DNA from 2 places in the Pseudomonas sp. NPDC007930 genome. Region 1 is predicted to be linked to the other one. Evidence: riboswitches for the same ligand, from Rfam matches in the RefSeq annotation. Region 1 holds a riboswitch; the other holds the start of a gene.
What was found. Region 1 has a riboswitch for cobalamin ahead of cobO (cob(I)yrinic acid a,c-diamide adenosyltransferase). Riboswitches for the same ligand answer to the same signal wherever they lie in the genome.
Positions count from the first base shown of each region.

Region 2: linked by a shared signal. The riboswitch ahead of cobW (cobalamin biosynthesis protein CobW) and the one ahead of cobO (cob(I)yrinic acid a,c-diamide adenosyltransferase) in region 1 are both predicted to bind cobalamin.

Region 1 covers NZ_JBIBKC010000019.1:28,127-31,674, forward strand. The annotation lists gene pyrF (orotidine-5'-phosphate decarboxylase) at 1-53, shown strand, start outside; gene ACFZCE_RS24130 (PQQ-dependent sugar dehydrogenase) at 188-1,486, opposite strand; cobalamin riboswitch at 1,581-1,780, shown strand; gene cobO (cob(I)yrinic acid a,c-diamide adenosyltransferase) at 1,877-2,488, shown strand; gene ACFZCE_RS24140 (cobyrinate a,c-diamide synthase) at 2,485-3,548, shown strand, end outside.
Region 2 covers NZ_JBIBKC010000011.1:123,379-126,926, forward strand. The annotation lists gene cobN (cobaltochelatase subunit CobN) at 1-843, opposite strand, end outside; gene cobW (cobalamin biosynthesis protein CobW) at 847-1,911, opposite strand; cobalamin riboswitch at 2,014-2,218, opposite strand; gene ACFZCE_RS20520 (PvdJ/PvdD/PvdP-like protein) at 2,260-3,548, opposite strand, start outside.

The DNA.
Region 1 (3,548 bases):
GCCAGGCGGCAGACCCGGCGGCGGCCCTGCGGGAGATCGTCGCGGGGTTGTAAGGCGTGCCAGGCGTCAGGGCCTCTCGCCCGGCACAGCCGGCCTCCCACCAGTTTTGTGTAAGTAGTTGATTTAAGAGGCAACACAGAACCGGTGGGAGGCCGGCTGTGCCGGGCGAGAGGCCCTCAAAGGCACCCTACTGGGCAGCGCTCACCCGCCAGATCTTGTTGCCCACATCGTCGGCCACCAGCACCCCGCCCTTGTGGTCGCTGGCTACCCCGACCGGCCGGCCATAGGCGTTTTCGCTCTTGTCGAGAAAGCCTGTGAGCAGGTCGATCGGCGCGCCGCTGGGCTTGCCGCCGCTGAACGGCACGAACAACACCTTGTAGCCACTGTGCGGCTTGCGGTTCCACGAGCCGTGCTGGCCGATGATCGCGCCGTTGCCGAACGGCGCCGGCAGGGCGTTTTGCTCGGCGAACATCAGCCCCAGCGACGCGGTGTGCGCACCCACCGCGTAGTCTGGGGCGAGGGCGGTTTTCACCAGGTCCGGGTTGCCCGGCTTGACCCGTTCATCCACATGCTGGCCCCAGTAGCTGAACGGCCAGCCATAGAAGCCGCCGTCCTTCACCGAGGTGATGTAGTCCGGCACCAGGTCGTTGCCGATCTCGTCGCGCTCGTTCACCGCCGTCCACAGTTGCCCGCTTTGCGGGTTCCAGGCCAGGCCGTTGGGGTTGCGCAGGCCCGAGGCGAACACCCGGTGCTGGCCGCTGGCAACGTCGACTTCCCAGATCGCCGCGCGGCCTTCCTCGGCCGCCAGGCCGTTCTCGCCCACGTTGCTGTTCGAGCCCACGGTCACGTACAGCTTCTTGCCGTCGGGGCTGGCGATCACGTTCTTGGTCCAGTGGTGGTTGATCGGCCCACCGGGCAGGTCGAGCACTTTCTCACCCGTGCCATTGAGGTACATGGCGTTCGGGGTGTACTTGAACTTCACCAGCGCATCGGCGTTGGCCACGTACAGGGTATTGCCGACCAAGGCCATGCCGAACGGCGAGTTGAGGTTCTTCAGGAAAATCGAGCGGGTTTCCGCCACGCCGTCGGCGTTGCGGTCGCGCAGCAGGGTGATGCGGTTGGCGCTGGCCACCGTGGCGCCGGCGCGGCTCATCACCTTGTTGGCCACCCAGCCCTTCACCCCCTTGTTGTCTTCAGGCTTGGGCGGGGCATTGGTTTCGGCCACCAGCACATCGCCGTTGGGCAGCACGTACAGCCAGCGCGGGTGGTCCAGCCCCTCGGCGAAGGCGGCCACCTGGGTGCCGGGCGCCGCCCGCGGCTTGGCGCCCTCCGGCCAGCCCACCGCCGGGGCGATGTTCATGGTCGGGATCAGCGACTTCTGCGGGGCGGGTAGCTCTGGGTTGGGGCCAAAGCCAGGGGCGTAAGGGGTGGCCGCCTGGGCGCTGGCGGCGATCAGCAGGCTCAGGGGCAACAGGGCGTGGCGCATGGTGGCAGTCCTTGTTCGGCGCGGGGGTGAAACATAGGAAAGCCGCCGGCCCGTTTGGGTTCATTCGATTGACGCTGGCAGCGCCAGGCTCTAACCTTCGCGGTTCGTTTCAGGTGCCCGGCTTGCCCGGGTGAAACAGGGAAGCCGGTGCGAAACCGGCGCTGCCCCCGCAACGGTAAATGAGCCAACGCCTGCCACATGCCACTGGGAAACCGGGAAGGCGGCCGGCCTGGGTGTGCCTTGATCGCACGCCGCTCATCAGCCCGGAGACCGGCCTGAACCTCATTCATTACAGCCAAGGCCGCGCGGGTGAGAGCGGCATCGACAGCCAGCGGCCACCGCGTGTGGGCGCGCGTCGGTGCACGCCCCCGCGCCGCCGCGGAGAGCCCCATGAGCGACACCCCAGACCGTGACGCGCGCCACCTGGCACGCATGCAGCGCAAAAAAGCCCTGATCGACGAGCGCATCGCCAATTCGCCAGACGAATGCGGCGTGCTGCTGGTGCTCGGCGGCAACGGCAAAGGCAAAAGCAGCTCGGCGTTCGGCATGCTCGCCCGCGCGCTGGGCCACGGCATGCGCTGCGGCGTGGTGCAGTTCATCAAGGGCCGCAACAGCACCGGCGAAGAGCTGTTCTTCCGGCGCTTCCCGGCCGAGGTGAGCTACCACGTGATGGGCGAGGGCTTTACCTGGGAAACCCAGGACCGCCAGCGCGACATCGCTGCCGCCGAGGCAGCCTGGGCCAAGGCCCGAGAAATGCTGCAGGACCCCGCCGTGCAGTTCGTGGTGCTCGATGAACTGAACATCGCCCTCAAGCACGGTTACCTCGACCTCGACCAGGTCATGGCCGACCTCGCCGCGCGCCCGCCGATGCAGCACGTGGTGGTCACCGGCCGCGCGGCCAAGTCCGAGCTGATCGAGCTGGCCGACACCGTGACCGAAATGGGCCTGGTCAAGCACGCGTTCGCCGCCGGCATTCGCGCGCAAAAGGGCGTGGAACTGTGACCCACGCGCGCCATTGCCCGGCCGTGCTGGTGGCCGCGCCGGCCTCCGGCCAAGGCAAAACCACCGTGACCGCGGCCTTGGCCCGCCTGCACCGCCAGCAAGGCCGGCGGGTGCGGGTGTTCAAGTGCGGGCCGGACTTTCTCGACCCCATGATCCTCGAGCGCGCCAGTGGCGCGCCGGTGTACCAGCTCGACCTGTGGATGGTGGGCGCCGAGCAAAGCCGCCGGTTGCTCTGGCAGGCGGCCGGCGAGGCCGATGTGATCCTCATCGAAGGGGTGATGGGGCTGTTCGACGGCACCCCCTCCAGCGCCGACCTGGCCCGCCACTTCGGTGTGCCGGTGCTGGCGGTGATCGACGGCAAGGCGATGGCGCAAACCTTCGGCGCATTGGCTCTGGGCCTGGCCAGCTACCAACCCGACTTACCCTTTGCCGGCGTGCTGGCCAACCGCGTCGGCAGCGCGCGCCACGGGCAGTTGCTCGAAGGCAGCCTGCCCGCCGGCTTGCGCTGGTACGGCGGGCTGCCGCGCGACAGCGCGATCGAGCTGCCCAGCCGCCACCTGGGCCTGGTGCAGGCCGATGAGCTGGCCGACCTCGACCAACGCCTGGACGCCGCCGCCGCCGCGCTGGCCGCCAGTTGTGAGCACCTGCTGCCGCCGCCGGTGTGCTTCGAAGCACCGGCGCTGGAGAGCCTGCCGCAGGCCTTGGCCGGCCAGCGCATCGGCGTGGCGCAAGACGCCGCCTTTGCCTTTATCTACCGCGCCAACCTCGACGTGCTGCGCGCGCTGGGCGCCGAGCTGTGCTTCTTCTCGCCGCTGCGCGATGCCGCCTTGCCGCGCTGCGATGCCCTGTACCTGCCCGGCGGTTACCCGGAGCTGCACCACCAGCAACTGGCCGCCAACGCACCGATGCTGGCCGCCTTGCGCGCCCACCACGGCGCCGGCAAACCGCTGCTGGCCGAGTGCGGCGGCATGCTTTACCTGCTCGAACAGCTCACCGATGTGCACGGCCAGGGCGCCGCGCTGGCCGGCCTGCTGCCGGGCGAGGCGCAGATGCAGCCGCG
Region 2 (3,548 bases), on a different contig from region 1:
CAGCGGGCGCAGGTGCGGCGCCTCCGGGTTGCTCAGGGCAAAACCGGTGGTGTTGAGCACCACTGCGGCGCCGGCCTCGTCCATCCAGGCCTCGGCCTGGGCCAGGCAGGCGGGCTCCTTGAGGCTGGCCACGGCGATCGGCAAGGGGTTCACCCCGTGCTCGGCCAGCACCTGGCAAAACACATCCACGAACGCCGTGTTGGCCGCCTGCAGGTGCGAGCGGTAGAACAGGATCGGTGCCACCGGCGCGCCCGCCTGCCACTGCGCCTGCCAGGCGGCCAGGGTGGGCGTGGCCAGCCGTGGGTGGTACAGCGCCACCCGCGGCAGCGCCTGCGGTTCGGCCCAGGGCTGCGGGCAGCCGAGGTAGCGGTCGGCCAAAAAGCCGTACAGCCCGTGGGCGTTGCCCAGCCCTCCCTGGCGCAGGTAGTGCCACACCCGCTCGGCGTCTTCGCCAGGCACGTTGCACAGGGCCGCCAGCTCTGGGTCCGGGCGGTCGTCGCCGGGCACGAACAGCACCCGCACGCCGGCCTCGGCCAGCGCCAGCAGTTGCTCCACGCCATAGCGCCAATAACTCACGCCGCCGTGCAACGACACCACCACCACCTCGGCGTGGCGCAGCACCTGGTCGACGTAGAGGTCGACCGAGGCGTGGTTCTGCACCTGCATCGGGTTGGCCAGGCGCAGGCTCGGGTAGCCCTCGGGCAACGCCCGGGCGGCTTCGGCGAGCAGCGCCAGGTGCGAATCGCCGCTGCACAGGATCACCAGCCGCGCGGGCGTCTGGCCGAGGTCGGCAATGCTGTCGTCGGGCACGAAACCGCCCGGCTGGGTGCGCAACAGGTGCATCGGTCAGCCTTGCAACGCGGCCAGCAGCTCACCGCGCAGGGCTGCTTCGTTGAGTTCCTGGCCGATCAGCACCATGCGCGTGACGCGCGCCTCGCCGGCCTTCCAGGGGCGGTCGAAGTGCTTGTCGAAACGCTTGCCCACCCCTTGCACCAGCAGCCGCAGCGGCTTGCCCGGCACCGCCGCGAAGCCCTTCACACGGAGGATGCCGTGGCGCAGCACCAGGCTGGTCAGCGCCGCCAGCAGCTTGCCTTCGTCGGCCTCGGGCAGGTCGAGCGAGATGGAATCGAAGGCGTCGTGGTCGTGATCGTCTTCACCGTCGCCGTGGTGGCTGTCGTGGTGGGTGGCGCGGCCGTCGATGTGCGCTTCGGATTCCGCGCCCAGGCCCAGCAGCACTTCCAGCGGCAGGCGGCCGTTGCTGGCTTCGATCACTTTCACCGCCGGCGGCAGTTCTTCACACACCTGCTCGCGAACCTGCTTGAGGGTTTCGGCGGCGATCAGGTCGGCTTTGTTCAGTACCACCAGGTCGGCGCTGGCGAGTTGGTCTTCGAACAGCTCGTGCAGTGGCGACTCGTGGTCAAGGTTTGGGTCTTGCTGGCGTTGCGCGTCGACCTGCTCGGGGTAGGCGGCGAAGGTGCCGGCGGCCACCGCCGGGCTGTCGACCACGGTGATCACCGCGTCGACCGTGCAGGCGTTGCGGATTTCCGGCCACTGGAAGGCCTGCACCAGCGGCTTGGGCAAGGCCAGGCCGCTGGTTTCGATGAGGATGTGGTCGAGGTCGCCGCGGCGCTGCACCAGTTCGCGCATCACCGGGAAGAATTCTTCCTGCACGGTGCAGCACAGGCAGCCGTTGGCCAGCTCGTACACGCGGCCGTTGGCTTCTTCTTCGCTGCAGCCGATGCTGCACTGCTTGAGCAGGTCGCCGTCGATGCCCAGCTCGCCGAACTCGTTGACGATCACCGCGATGCGCCGGCCCTGGGCGTGGTCGAGCAGGTGGCGCAGCAGCGTGGTTTTGCCCGAGCCGAGAAAGCCGGTAACGATCGTGACGGGGGTTTTGGCCAGCGTTTTCATCAGGTGCCCTTTGGCTGCGCGGCGGGCGCGGCGCCATGGCTACCGCCGGGCCGCCAGGGGCGCCCGCAGGAAGGCATTCGCCACCGGATCACCCCGCCCGGTTGAAAGATAAGTGTACGAGGCAGGTCTCCTGGCTCGTGGCCTGGCTTGCGCCGGCCCTGGCGCCTTCCCGCGCGGTGGGCGCAGTGGCTTGGCCAGGGTATGGACCACTTACAGTTGCGGGGGCAGCCGCGGCTTTGCCCACTGCGGGGCACCGCGTTCCCTATTGACCCTTGCGCGCAAGGGTACCTCGAACGCGCAAGGCTACGCGCAGCTGGCCGCCGGGGCAAGCCGCGCGGCCAGGCGGTGTCAGGTTTCCTGCATCCCCGGCAGGTTGCGCGCGTACCACGGGCGGCGCTTGGCCTGGGTCAGGGTGTCGCCGAGGCGGTTGCGCTCCAGCGCCGTGGTGCGCAGGGCGATTTTCATCACTTCGAGGTCTTTTTCCACGGCTTTGTCGATCCACATGCCGGGGCCGGCGGCGCAGTCGTGGCTGACCGGGCCCAGCCAGGGGTCGTCGATCTCCACCCAGCGGCCCTTGGCGAACCAGTTCGGCACATCGCCCAGCGCCACCCGCTGCACTTCACCGGGGTGGGCGCGCTCGTGGGCGTCGTACCAGTCTTCGATGCGGTCGTCGATCCAGCCGTGGAAGCCCCAGAACACCGGGTTCACATGGGAGGAAAACGGGTCGCCGAGAAAGTCGTTGCTTTGCGCGAACCAATGCTCGGAGAAGTCCGCCGGGTCCCGCGCCCACGGCTGCGGCACGCCGTTGCTCGGGTCGCGCGGCACCGCTGCCCAGCAGATGTGCAGCCAGTCGTGCAGGGTCATTTCGATTTCCGAACCGAACTGCCCGAGGGTCATGCTGGCCAGGTAGTGCGGGTCGCGAAAGCGCGATTCCCAGACCTGGAAGTTGCCAAAGAAGGTGTCGCGGCTTTTGATCCGCGCCACGCCAATGCTGTAGGCCTCGTCGTTGGGCGCCAGCCAGGTGGGCGGCGCCGAACGCGCTTCGTGGTTTTCGAAGTAACGGATGAACCCTACCCGGTCGGTCTCGGCCATCGGCACCGGCAACGGGAAGTGCTGCCAGGCCGGCGGCGCGTTCATGGTGCGGGCGATGCCGAGCATGTGCCGGTGCATGTACAAAAAATCGATGCCCGAGCCGTTGTGGTCTTTGTACTTGCCGCGGGCGTCGCGCTCGTTCTCCTTGGGCCCCGGCTGCCAGCCGAGGGTGCGCAGGGCCACGCGGCGGTCTTCGCCGAGCAGGTGCCATTTGTCGCGCACGGTGTGCCACAACTGGTGCGCCACGCGGTGCTGCGGGGCGATCACCCAGGCCGCCAGGGCCGGGTCGAGCGGGGCGCGCTCGCGGGCCTCGACGAAGTTCAGCTTGCGGGCGACGAAGTCTTGCTCCAGGGGCTCGGCGGAGTCGACCTTGTCGAGCCGGCGCAGTTTGCCGCTGAGGGTGTCGTCGCGGTCGACGCCAAACTGCGCCCATTGGTCCTCGAGCTCAACGACAAACTCATAGGCAGCCGGGCGGCGGCTGCTGGTGAGGTCGAGCAAACGCCAGCGCACCTGCCCGTGGCTGGCGCCGACGAGGTCGCCGAGCA